Regions from separate parts of the Marinococcus tarijensis genome, predicted to be linked through region 3. Evidence: predicted binding sites of a transcription regulator. Region 3 holds the regulator's gene; each other region holds the start of a gene.

Region 1 (4,280 bases), on a different contig from region 3:
GCGGACAGGTTTATCGAGCGTGCAAAAGGCTAAAAAGGTCTCCTCTGTCTTAGGCGTGACCGGATGAGGGATGGCGACAAGGTTGCCAAAGGCAGTCGAGGCCACGTTCTCCCGTTCGAGGACAGAATCGAGAAAACCATCATCAATTAAGTGCCGGGAAGACAGCTCCCGTTCGAAAAACGTGAGTACCTGCCGAGTAGTGGAAAAGGGCTGGTGTAAAAAAACGAGAGACTCCCGTAAATACGTACGGATGGCGGGTTCTTTGGCAATGAAGCCCTCGATGGTGCGAAGATCAGTTTCGCTTAAAATCGTATTTACCTGAAGGACAGGGACAGGCAGGTCATCGTAAATCGGCACTGAGCTGATAATAACGTCGATATGGTCAAAATCCATGTCCCGAAGCCGGTAGTATTCCGTTGTTCCCATAATGTGGAGACGTCTTCCGAACTTTGACTGAAGCCGGTAGTAGAGCAGCTGTGCGCTTCCGCGGCCGGAGGCGCAGACGATCAGGCAGCGGGAAGGCGTCGTTTCCATTTTACTGCGCTCAAGAGCGGCACCGATATGAAGAGTCAGATAACCAATTTCATTTTCATCAATACGAATATCGTAATGGTCTTCAAGAGCGATGCCGGCAATCACCCCGGCTTCAAAGGCGAGCGGATAGTTAGCCTTAATATCGGCAAGCATTGGATTGCGCACATTCATATTGTAACGGAACCGGCTGATGGCCGGCTGAAGATGAAGTGCAAGGGCAATGACGAGCTCCTGGTCGTGCTGGAACTTCAGATGCAGCTCCTTGTCGATATGAACGAGGAGAAAAGCGACCATATCGTACGTATCGGCATCGAGAGAGTTCTTTACCGTTTCAACAGTGCCATTCTCATTATCGAACAGGCGGGTGCCGAGCAGATGAAGCGTAATATAGGCAATTTCTTTCTCCGGGAACGATACCTGCCAGGTTACGGGGCCGTCTGTCTACACGCAGGCGGCCTGGCCTGTATAAAGACATGCAGAATAAAGGAGTGAGATGATGAAGGAAGGTATTAAGATTGTAACGATCGGCGGGGGTTCAAGCTATACGCCGGAGCTCGTGGAGGGATTTATTAAAAGATACCGGGAACTGCCGGTGAAGGAGCTGTGGCTCGTAGATATTCCGGAAGGAAAAGAAAAGCTGGAGATCGTAGGAAAACTCGCCCAGCGTATGGCAGCCGAAGCAGGTATCGATATGACCGTGCATCTTTCCTACAGCCGTGAGGAAGCACTGCCGGGGGCAGATTTTGTCACCACCCAGTTTCGGGTCGGCATGCTTGAAGCCCGGGCGAAGGACGAGCGGATTCCGCTTTCCTACGGCGTGATCGGCCAGGAAACGAACGGGCCGGGCGGACTGTTTAAAGGACTGCGGACGATTCCGGTTATTATTGACATTGTTCATGACATCGAGCGGCTGTGTCCGGACGCGTGGCTTGTAAACTTTACGAATCCGGCCGGCATGGTGACAGAAGCGGTGCTGCGCTACACGAACCATGAACGCATTGTCGGTCTCTGCAACGTGCCGGTGGGAATGCAGATGGGTGTGGCCGAAGCGCTTGGGGTAGACGGCAGCCGTGTCCGTATTGATTTTGCCGGGCTGAATCATATGGTGTACGGACTGAACATTTATCTCGACGGCGAAGATGTGAAACAGCAGGCACTCGAAGCAGTGGCAGATCTGGCGAATGCCTCCACGATGAAAAATATCGCAGCGCTCGGATGGGAGCCGGATTTCATCCGGGCGCTGCAGGTGCTGCCCTGCCCTTATCACCGGTATTACTATAAAACAGAAGAAATGCTGGCCGAGGAGCAGGCGGCCGCCGGGAAAACCGGCACCCGGGCGGAGGTCGTCCAGGGGGTGGAGGAGGAGCTTTTTGCCCTCTATACCGATGAAGCACTCCGGTCGAAGCCGGAGCAGCTGGAGCAGCGCGGCGGGGCTTATTACAGCGAAGCGGCATGCAGCCTGATCAATTCGATTTATAACGACACCCGGGATATCCAGCCGGTTAATACTAAAAACCGCGGCGCCATTGCCGGGATTCCGGGAGAGTCGGCAGTGGAAATCAGCTCCGTCATCACGAAGGACGGTCCGAAGCCGGTGGCTGTCGGGGAGCTGCCGGTGGCAGTCCGGGGACTCGTGCAGCAGATCAAGTCGTTTGAACGGGTCGCTGCCGAAGCGGCGGTGACGGGAAATTACGAAACAGCTCTTCTGGCAATGACCATTAACCCTCTCGTTCCATCTGATACAAAAGCAAAACAGATGCTTGATGACATGCTCGAAGCCCATCGGGAGCATCTGCCTCAGTTTTTCCAGACAAAAAAGGCTTGAAACGGTAAGGTCTCCTGAAACAGGAGGCCTTTTTTTGTCAGAAAAAATTTTCCATATTTTAAAAATAAACCACAAAAGGAACAAATGTTCGTGTATACTAAAGCGAAAGGAGGCGTTACGGATGAAAGAAAACAAATTAACCCCGGGATCGAATATGCGCTGGGAATCCAGTCGCATGATTCTGCCGGAGCACCGGGAAATGTGGCTGCGTCACCAAAAAGAGGACCGGATGAAGTTCAGGCCCCTTTGGGATGAGCAGCAGCTTGAGGAGTTTTCCCACCGCCTTCAGGAGGCTGTGGCGGCCGGAGTGGAAGTAACGCTTCACGTTTTTGATCCTTATGTAGAAATAAAAATGACCGGAAAAATTCTGCATCTGGATACGCTGAACAAAACAATTAAAATAGAAGCAGGCGGGGGCACCCGGCGTGTAGGCGTGCAGGATATTATGGATCTGGAAACGTAAAAGCACGTTTTTGAAATATGCGTGAGGGAAAGGAAGACAAGAAAAGAACTCAAAAGGGAGCGAATGAAATGAAGGATAAAAAATTCAGCAGAATTTCCTTAACGTCTTCCCTGGGAGGCCTCGGACTGATTGCTGTATCTATCGTTGTGTCCGCCGTGTTTTCCCTTCCTGACAGCAGCCCCCTCGTGCCGTTATTCGGATCACTGCTGACGATTGGGATTCTGCTGCTGGCACTCAGTGCATTTATGAGCATGATTGCTTTTTCGCGCCGGGAGCCGGGATGGATGAAGCTGAGCGGCTGGATTGTTATGGCGGTGCTTCTGCTCTGGTTTATGGTCAGTCCGGCACTTACGGGGATAGTATAAGTCTTCGAAAAACGCTGGTTGCGCGCAGTACTGGTTCGTGGTGTAATGTAGAAAAAGATGCAGAGGACGGATGTTTTATGAGTACACCAGATTTTCGGGCCCGCTCGCCGTGGGCATCATTAACAGATGTAGATAAAGTACACGTTTCTCCGGTTTCGCCCGGATCGATTCACACCTCTTTGACGGTGCCGGGAAGCAAAAGCTTTACGAACCGGGCACTGATCATGGCTGCTCTCGCCGAAGGCACGTCCACCCTTTCCGGCATTTTAAAAAGCGATGACTCGTACTGGTGCCTTGGCGCTCTCCGGGCGCTTGGCGTAAAGTCCGAAGTGGAGGGCGATACGGTGACGATCCACGGATGCGGGGGCCGGTGGCCGGAGGAGAATGCAGAGCTTTACATAGGGGCTGCCGGTACGACGGCCCGTTTCCTCCCAGGCCCGCTTGCAGCAGCCGGGAGCGGCGTTTACAAAGTGGAAGCAAGCAAACGTATGAGTGAACGTCCAGTGGAGCCGTTAATGGAAGCTTTGGAAACGCTTGGAGCCGATGTTCATTACATAGATAAAAAGGGGTTTTATCCGCTTGAAATTCATGCGGGCGGGCTTCCCGGTAAAGAAGTGACCATTTCCGGAAAATTATCGAGCCAGTTTATCAGCGGTCTGCTTTTGACGGGCGCCTATACCGAGGAAGGCCTGCGGATCCGGATTCCGGATTACATTGTGCAGCATGCATATGTACACATTACGCTTGATTTAATGAATCAGTTCGGGGTGCCGGTTACGTACAACGAGGATTTAACCGACATGCAGGTGCCGGCAAAAAGCTTTCAGGGCCGGAGCATGGCGCTTGAAGCAGATGCGTCGACAGCCAGCTACTTTATGGCACTGGCGGCCCTGACGGCCGGGACGGTCCGTATTAATAATTTAACAATGGACACCAATCAGCCGGATATAGGAATGGTGGATGTGTTCGAAAAAATGGGCTGCCGCGTGGAAAAAGGTGACACCTACATTGAAGTTACAGGCCCCACACAGCTTTCGGGCGGGTTTGAGCTCAGCATGAAGGAAATGTCCGATCAGACGCTGACCGTTGCTGC
Region 2 (4,280 bases), on a different contig from region 3:
ACCTGTTTTCTTTCTTCAAACTATTGTACACTAACATTAGATGGAAAAAAGATACATTAAGGAAAGCGGGGAATGACCATTATGAATCCCAGGCAGCTGTCAGCTTTGCTTACTGCACCTCGAAAAACGTACCGGCAATTAACCGGTCATCCAAAGCTTCACTTCACCGCCCTTTGGATCGTTATCATTGCCGGAATATCTCAGGCCTTTGCACAAAACGCCCGGGAAACGGCACCGCTTGAAACGGACTCCGCTCTTTTTACGTTTCTGGCAGCCGCCGGCATTATCGCCGCGTTCCTTGTATTTCAAATCATTACTTTTTACTTGAACGGACTGATCCTGAAGCTCGTTATTTTGATATTCCAGGGCAGGATGAACGCCCGGGAAGCCCGGACTATTTACGGACTGTCCCTTTTTCCACAGGCAATTATTTTCCCCATCATTTTTTTACTATACCTCGGCCAGCTTATGGCCAACGGCGACACGGCTACGCTGCTTACAGCTATCGCCGGGGTTCTCACAGCCCTTGCTTCCATTTGGACTATTGTTACTCAGGTGAATTTAATTTCCGCCGCTTCCGGCTTCTCCGGCGGTAAAGCTTTCGGGGCATTTGTAGTGTTTGCCCTGTTACTGACGCTCCTCATTTTTATTATAGTTCTGCTTTTAGCTTTGATGGCTATTTTCTTCTTCGGCGTCTTCTCCAGTTAATCAACTAAAACAGCTGCGTTTAAAAAAGACGCAGCTGTTCATAGTTTACCGTTTTATAAACCTTGCCACGGCCTCCCGTTACTTCTCCCGGGCCGTAAAACTCCGAAGCTGTAACTCCAAGAAGCCGGACAGGCTCCCCCCCGGAGGCCCCTTCCTCGAGTAAAAGACGAAGAGCCTCGAGCAGCTCCGCACGATCATTGCTCGGGTGCTCGAGGGTGGACCGGCGGGTTATCTGCTGAAAATCAGCAAATTTTATTTTCAGCACAATACATTTGGCTCTGATGCCGTCTTTTTTCAGCCTGGCCAGCACCTGATCAAGCAGCTCTTCAATAACTGGAAGCATATCCTGCACAAGCAGAAGATCCTGCGAAAGCGTCGTCTCTTTTCCGAGCGATTTCCGCTCCCTTTCCGGATTTACCGGACGTTCGTCGATCCCCCGGGCCTGACGGTAAAAAACATGGCCCTGCTTATGAAACAATTCCACGAGCCTTGCTTCACTCAGCTGCTGCAGGTCTTCCCCGGTTTCAATGCCGAGTGAATCAAATTTCCGTTTGGTCACCCTTCCCACTCCGCGAAAATCACCGATGGAAAGAGCCTTCACAAAAGCATCCGCCCGGTCCGGAGTAATAACTGTCAGGCCATCCGGCTTATCATAATCCGAAGCCGTCTTTGCAAGAAATTTATTATATGAAACACCGGCAGAGGCAGTGAGACCAGTCTTTTGATAAATTCTTTTCCGTATTTCTTTAGCTGCGAGCGTAGCGGACGGCAGATTCCAGTGGTTTTCTGTCACATCGAGATAAGCCTCATCCAGGGAAAGAGGCTCCACCAGATCAGTGCAGTCATGAAAGATCGCCATTATTTCACGCGAAACCTCCCGGTATTTTTCCATATTCCCTTTAATAAAAATAGCTTCCGGGCACCTTCGGTAGGCTTCGTAGGAAGACATAGCCGAATGAATACCGTACGGCCTCGCTTCGTAGGAGCATGTAGCCACTACACCTCTTGACCAGGGAGAACCTCCGACTACCAGAGGCTTGTTTCGCAAATGGGGCTGATCGCGCTGTTCAATAGATGCAAAAAAAGCATCCATATCAATATGAATAATCTTCCGGAGCTTTTGTTCATTCTGCTTCATTTCCTACGCCCCCTTATACGCGCAGTTTTCTGTTCCTTCTATTATAGCGGACAACACCTTTTTCCACAAACGTACGTTCTCATCAGGTGAACATCCTTTATCGTTTACGGCCGGGGTTTCTGAGCTCTTCATTGCGTTCGCGGGCACTTTAGTATACTATCATAATCGTACAAATACGAAGGCGCCGCGGTATACTCAATCCCGATTGGAGGAATGTATATGAATTATGAAGTTCAGATTTTTACCCAGCCAAACTGCTCCTCCTGTGCTAAAGTAAAAGGCTGGTTTCAGGAAAACCGTATTTCTTTTATTGAAAAAGATATCGTCAATGACCCACAGGCGAACCAGGAGTTCGGTGCATTAAACGAAAAATTTGTTCCTATTACTATTATTATCACGGACGACGAAAGATATCAGGTCGTCGGTCCAAATCTGAAAAAAATAAAAACACTTGCTGCTACAGTCGGAATATCCGGCCAAAGCAATTAATGCTAATGGCATTCAGCACTGGTTTCAAGCCAGTGCTTTTTTATATTTGTTGAACAAAACCATTCAGGCTCTGCTGGGCAAATAAAGACGCTTGCGGTTATGCCTCCAGGGGTAAATACCTATAACGGCAGGAATTTGCAGCGAAGGGAGGAGGATTCGTGCCTACAGTGCTTTTCATCATAACGATAATCATTGCCGGAACGGTTTTAGCTTCTATTGGGTTCTATTTCCTTCGTAAATTTTACGACAAATTATGAAAAGGACAGTTCACCGCGTGAACCGTCCTTCTTTTGGCATTTCAATATTTTTGTTTTTCGCAGCCAGCTTCTCCAGAAACAATGCTTCGTCTTTCGGTGCAATATGCTGATGACGATTTCCTTCCTGGTAGATCACCTTCAGTCTTTCCGGGGTCGCCCCCTTAATCCACCCGGGTGCCTCTTCCACCCGTTGAATGGAGTCATAAGGAATACGCAGCCGGATCAACAGAGAGGCGTGGACTGCCAGATGCTCTTCGTTTAATTCATATTTTGTGAAAAATACAATCTGAGTTACTAAAATGATAATGACCGCATCAATCACAGCCCTCAGAATAGTCCCCGGCCCTCCGTTATACATAAACAGCGCCTGAAAAACAGAATATCCCAGCAGCACAATGGCTATGACCGCAAATACGGACAGCAGTCTGCTTCCTTTCGCTCGAAACACCATTATCCGGTCTCCTCTAGTTTTTTTTATCAGAATCGTTTGGTTTCAGCCCGTACTTATAAACAATAGGCATAAGAACCATTAAAAGCATCGAATTCGTAAACAGCGGAAGAAAGATTTCGTGAGCTTCCATTACGACCCCGATAAATGAAACAATCAATACCGGCGCTGTTGCCACCAGTATGGTGATTAGTTCGCGTTTTGCACTCCATAGCTGCCTGCTGTCCGCTATCGATAAAATGAGCATCCAGTACACCATGAACGCAAGCGGCATCATGGCGTCGATAAGAGGCTGCTCCAGCACAAAAAAGAAGACCAGACGCACAGCCGATAGTATAGCTAAAATAACAATAATTAATTGACGAAATGACGACTCCACGATGTATTCGCTCCCTATTCCCTGCTTTTTGCCGTTCTCGGCTTTACTGTAAACAACGCAAAACCCAGCACCGCCCCTATTACGTATTTCATCATGCTGTTCTTCCTTCCATTAAGGACGGAATTCCAGATAGACACCGTTTGGATCCTGCACAGTCTCCGTCTCTTCCGCTCCCTGAATAACTACTTTTTCAAGTTCGAAGGCACGCTTTTCCTGCCAGGCAGGCACTAGCGCTTCTGCACCCAGAACGGTCAGCCAGTCGTACGAATCATAAGGCTCGGGACTGGTAATGAGGACAGACTGCACCTTCTCTTTTCCTCCAATAGGAAGCTCTTCCGCCCAATCAAGCTGAATCTTCGGGCCGGTGGACGGCTGAAGAAAGGTTCTCCGTTCCTTTTTGGTAATACCCCAGCCATGTTCCTTTGCGCGCCGGAGGATACTGGCATGTTCTTCCCCGTTTACACGATAGCCAAAGTAGCCGAACGTATTCATTCTTCCTGCGCCAAAGGTAACCCTCACCTGACCGAGACTCATTTCTATCATCCGGAACGTTAACCCTTTATGGCGGAAGTCATGCCACCCAAGCGGTGGATCATACCGTTTAATACGATAATTTTCCAGGGCAAAGCGCCCTACTACTTCAAATCCATGACTGCTGTAAAAAGCTTCTGTTTCTTCTACCTCTGTCGTCCAAAAATGGTAATGGAATAGTTCCACATTGTTCACCTCTACTGCCCTTCTGCAGGCTGGCTGCACTCGTGCCGAAAATAGCATTTGTGTTCTACTTCTATGGCTGATTTGCTTTTTTGGGCGTCCCCTGATGGAAAACAAGCTCCCAGCTGGAGGCCGTCCTCCGCCATA
Region 3 (4,280 bases):
GCCCGCTCCATTTTGCCGGCGAATCAGTCGAAGTGTATCAGGACGAAGAGCTCGTGCTGCTCGTGCAGGTGACTACATCGGCGATGGCAGCCGAAGCAAGTTTAAAGGAAGAAAATGTACCGGACTGGTTATGGAAAATCGGCATGGATTATCTGAAGCAGGAAGAGCCGACGGAAAGAAAGCGTCTCGTCATCACTGTTCAGGACGTGACGGACGGAGAAGTAAACAAAGCGTATGATAATTTATTAAGAGATTTCGAAGCGCCCTCGAGCTGAGAGGGTGCTTTTTGTTTTTATTTATATAGAAGAAATTGGCTGAAGGTTTCTTTTTCCAGTAGGAACACTGAGAAACGGTTTTCACTGACACGAGTAGGAAATTCTTTCTGAAAAAAACGGCCGGGCGTCTTCTCGAACCGAAAAAACTGTGGTATAAATAAGTGGAGGGGGTGGATGACAGTGGCTTTAGTGGAATTCAAATGCAGAACGCAGCCGCAGGTGACCTATAGCAGTGACGGTCATGAAATTCATTACAAGGTGATTGAATACGCCGATGGCTACGAAGTGGTGCTTCATTCGATGAGTGATTTTCAGCCGGCCGATGAAAAACTGTTATTTCATCAGGGAAGTCAGGTCATTCACGCCAAAGAGCATACTTACGTATTAGATACCTGCGATTGTGTGTACAGCGGTGGCTCCGATGAAACCATCGATCATTCGATCTGTCACAAACCGTATTCTAAATCCATGTAATCAAACGCTAAGCGGAGCTTTCCTTCCCGGGAGGCTCTTTTTTGTGGCGGACGCAGGTGCAAAAAATATTCCGGAAAACAGAAAGGGGCATACAAATGCTGCATTTTGAAAAGAAGGACCTTCACAATTTAAACCACGCGGAGGCGCCGTATGTATACATTTACCAATACGGAAAAACGGACATCAGTAGCCACCCCTCCGACAGCAGCCGGGTGGGGCTGTCCAAGCAGGGAATGATGAAGCTGGTGAATTACTGGATCGAGGAAGGCAACCTTGATGATAACGACAAGCAGCAGATTAAAGAGTGGCTCGACCAGTAACCCTTCAGGACACGTGGGGGAAATTCGGGTTTAGCAGGAGAGGTGCAGGGAAAAGGAATCACAATTCACCAATAGAAAAACGAGCTTCAGGCACGTATGTGCGCCGAAGTCGTTAAAGGGGGAATCGTGATGGCACGCCTGCTTGACTTTTATCACGGACCGTATGAAGGCAGCCCGGGAGAGTCTGAACATTTTAATGGACCGGTGCTTCACATCTTTGAGGGCGACCAGCTGCTGCTGTCGATGCAGATTACGGCAGAAGCACTCCGGAAAGATGAACTGAACGTAGACATGACAACGGTGTATGAATGGCTCTGGCACCGGGGGCTCGAATTTATTGAACAGGAAAATATTACGTCAGCCACGGTGATAGTGATTACCGATAGAGATGTCGAAGGAAATCAAATTGTTACGTCATACCGGACGCTTGCATGCCGGGCATAATACAAACGGGGCCGCCTGCTTTGATAAAGCAGGCGGCCCCGTTTATGTGATTAAAAGATGGTGCGGAAAACGCCGGTCACTCTGCCGAGTATCGTACAGTTTTCTAAAATGATCGGATCCATGGTGGCATTTTCAGGCTGCAGCCGGATAAAGTTTTCTTCTTTATAAAACCGTTTAACTGTCGCTTCCATTTCATCGGTCATAGCGACAATAATATCGCCGTTATCAGCGGTCTGCTGCTTTTGAACGACGACAAGATCCCCGTCAAAAATGCCAGCCTCTATCATACTGTCCCCCTGAATGGTAAGCATGTACACCTGTTCCTCGTCGGTCACCATGCGCTCCGGAAGAGGGATGTATTCTTCTACATTTTCCACCGCAGTGATAGGCTCCCCGGCCGTGACTTTACCGATCACCGGCACGTACACAGCTTTGCTTTCGTGAATCGGCTCGCTGCCCTGGTCTTCAAGCTCAAGCACTTCAATTGCCCGCGGCTTGGTCGGGTCACGGCGGATTAAATTTTTGTTTTCAAGGCGGGCGAGGTGCCCGTGCACCGTTGAACTCGAGGCGAGCCCCACGGCTTCTCCGATCTCCCGGACCGAAGGCGGATAGCCTTTTTCTTTTACTTCTTCTTTTATATAATCAAGAATTTGCTGCTGGCGCTTGGATAGCTTCATCTCCGCACCTCCTTTTGAGGAATTTTTCTGAGTAAAGTATAGCATGAGGGGAACAAAAACGCAAACACCCGTTCTAATATTTCTGTTGACGGGAACAGGTATTCTGGTATACTGGATGAATATAGGAACATACATTCTCATTCAGGGGGAACATGCATATGAATAAACTCAAAACTTTCACTTCAACGGACTGGACGATGCTTGCCTTATTTGCATTCGCGCTTTTATTTTTGGTATATTCAGCGGACGCTTCGATCACTCCGGACACGCTGGGCGGCACGGAAGCAGACCGTTCGGCAGAAATCGTCTATGAACAGGAGCATCCGGTTTTAAAGGACAGGCTGGGCTATCAGGAGCAGCCGTGGGAACGAACGGTTTCGTTTGACGCTGCCGAACAGTAAAACACGAACGGAAAGGACCGCAGACAAATGAAAACATGCATCATTTACGCCCGGGTAAGTACGGAAAAAGAAGAACAGCAGTCCTCGCTTGCCAGGCAGCAGGAGGAGCTGGAAGCTCTTGCGGCATCAAATGGCTGGACGGTGCAGCAGACCGTGACAGAACAGGAGAGCAGCTATTCCGTGGAGAGGGACGGACTTCTCCGTGTGTTTGAGCTCCTCGATGACACCGGGGCGGACACACTGCTGATCACCGATGACACGCGGCTTGGACGTGGAAATGCTAAAATTGCCGTGCTCCATGAGCTGCAGAAAAGGGGTACGTCCATCTATACGGTGAAGGATGACGGGGAGCTTGAAATTGCAGATACCGATCATATGATTATGGAGATTTTATCCATTGTGGAAGAGCATCAGCGCCGTCTGCATAATTTTAAGATTAAGCGGGGGATGCAGCGGGCGGTGGAAAACGGGTATCATCCGGAAGAAAACTTCGGGTTGAGCCGCAGCGGCGGCCGGAAGAAAATAGAGGTGCCCATTGAAGAAATCGTTAAGCTGAAACAGCGGGAGCTGACGTTTAAAGATATCGCTCTGACGCTCCGGGGCCTTGGCTACGATATTTCCAAAGCGACGGTGCACCGCCGTTATAAAGAATATGAACAGCAGCGTGCGGATATAGAACCGCAATGATTTGTTTGCGGTACGGCGCTGTTTTTAATATAATAAAAAAGGAACGCCATTTTAAGGGAGGCAACTTATGCTTTCGAAAGAAAAAATTGACCGGATTAATGAGTTAGCCAAACGTCAAAAATCAACAGGGCTGACAGCTGAAGAAGAAGAAGAACAGCATGCGCTGCGTCAGGAATATTTAAGCAAATTCCGTTCTTCGTTTAAAAACCAGCTTGAAAACGTAAAAGTGGTGGATGAAGAAGGCACGGATGTAACTCCAAGCAAGCTTGAGCGTGTGAAACGACGGAACCGCAGCTTCCGACATTAAGATAAAAGAGAGGCCTGGTCTTAACAAAGAGCAGGCCTTTTGATTTTCTTCTTTCTCTGTTAACACGCTTGTGTAATCGTTTTAAAACCTTTATCATAAAAGCGTACAAGAACACGGAAATTCCCGCGGGGTCAACTCACAGGTACGGGTTTCCACCCAAAAATACATACAGTGGAGGGACATATGCATGGCAATTAGCACAGAACAATTAGCAATTAACACGATTCGGACACTGTCCATCGAAAGCATTGAAAAAGCCCAGTCGGGCCACCCGGGGCTTCCGATGGGAGCGGCGCCGATGGCGTACGCGCTCTGGACCAAATCCATGAACCACAACCCGGCCAACCCGGCATGGTTTAACCGCGACCGCTTCGTGCTGTCCGCCGGACACGGATCGATGCTCCTATACAGCATGCTGCACCTGAGCGGCTACGACCTGTCGCTCGAGGAACTGAAAAACTTCCGCCAGTGGGGAAGCCAGACGCCGGGCCACCCGGAATACGGACACACCGCCGGCGTGGAAGCAACCACCGGCCCGCTCGGCCAGGGACTGGCCATGGGCACCGGGATGGCGATGGCCGAGCGCCATCTGGCCGCCAAATACAACACCGACGATCACGCCGTGGTCGACCATTTCACGTACGTGCTCTGCGGCGACGGCGACCTGATGGAAGGCGTGGCATCGGAATCGGCGT

The links. Region 3 encodes LexA, which represses DNA repair genes until DNA is damaged. Its sites were predicted from a motif close to CGAACATATGTTCG; they were not measured.
Region 1: a site for LexA is predicted at 2,437-2,450, ahead of ACTTK7_RS03365 (YolD-like family protein). Genes of this name have one in related genera too.
Region 2: a site for LexA is predicted at 1,913-1,926, ahead of dinB (DNA polymerase IV). Genes of this name have one in related genera too.

The regions. Positions count from the first base shown of each region.
Region 1 covers NZ_JBQOJA010000004.1:61,470-65,749, reverse strand. The annotation lists gene ACTTK7_RS03375 (BglG family transcription antiterminator) at 1-828, opposite strand, end outside; gene ACTTK7_RS03370 (6-phospho-beta-glucosidase) at 1,031-2,359, shown strand; gene ACTTK7_RS03365 (YolD-like family protein) at 2,481-2,822, shown strand; gene ACTTK7_RS03360 (hypothetical protein) at 2,891-3,187, shown strand; gene aroA (3-phosphoshikimate 1-carboxyvinyltransferase) at 3,265-4,280, shown strand, end outside.
Region 2 covers NZ_JBQOJA010000015.1:53,016-57,295, reverse strand. The annotation lists gene ACTTK7_RS10115 (YIP1 family protein) at 73-708, shown strand; gene dinB (DNA polymerase IV) at 728-1,846, opposite strand; gene ACTTK7_RS10105 (glutaredoxin family protein) at 2,066-2,335, shown strand; gene ACTTK7_RS10100 (PH domain-containing protein) at 2,603-3,043, opposite strand; gene ACTTK7_RS10095 (hypothetical protein) at 3,057-3,419, opposite strand; gene ACTTK7_RS10090 (hypothetical protein) at 3,531-4,145, opposite strand; gene ACTTK7_RS10085 (nuclear transport factor 2 family protein) at 4,207-4,280, opposite strand, start outside.
Region 3 covers NZ_JBQOJA010000009.1:82,636-86,915, reverse strand. The annotation lists gene ACTTK7_RS07320 (hypothetical protein) at 1-275, shown strand, start outside; gene ACTTK7_RS07315 (hypothetical protein) at 450-749, shown strand; gene ACTTK7_RS07310 (hypothetical protein) at 791-1,069, shown strand; gene ACTTK7_RS07305 (hypothetical protein) at 1,199-1,513, shown strand; gene lexA (transcriptional repressor LexA) at 1,564-2,190, opposite strand; gene ACTTK7_RS07295 (hypothetical protein) at 2,349-2,591, shown strand; gene ACTTK7_RS07290 (YneB family resolvase-like protein) at 2,619-3,278, shown strand; gene ACTTK7_RS07285 (DUF896 domain-containing protein) at 3,346-3,585, shown strand; gene tkt (transketolase) at 3,773-4,280, shown strand, end outside.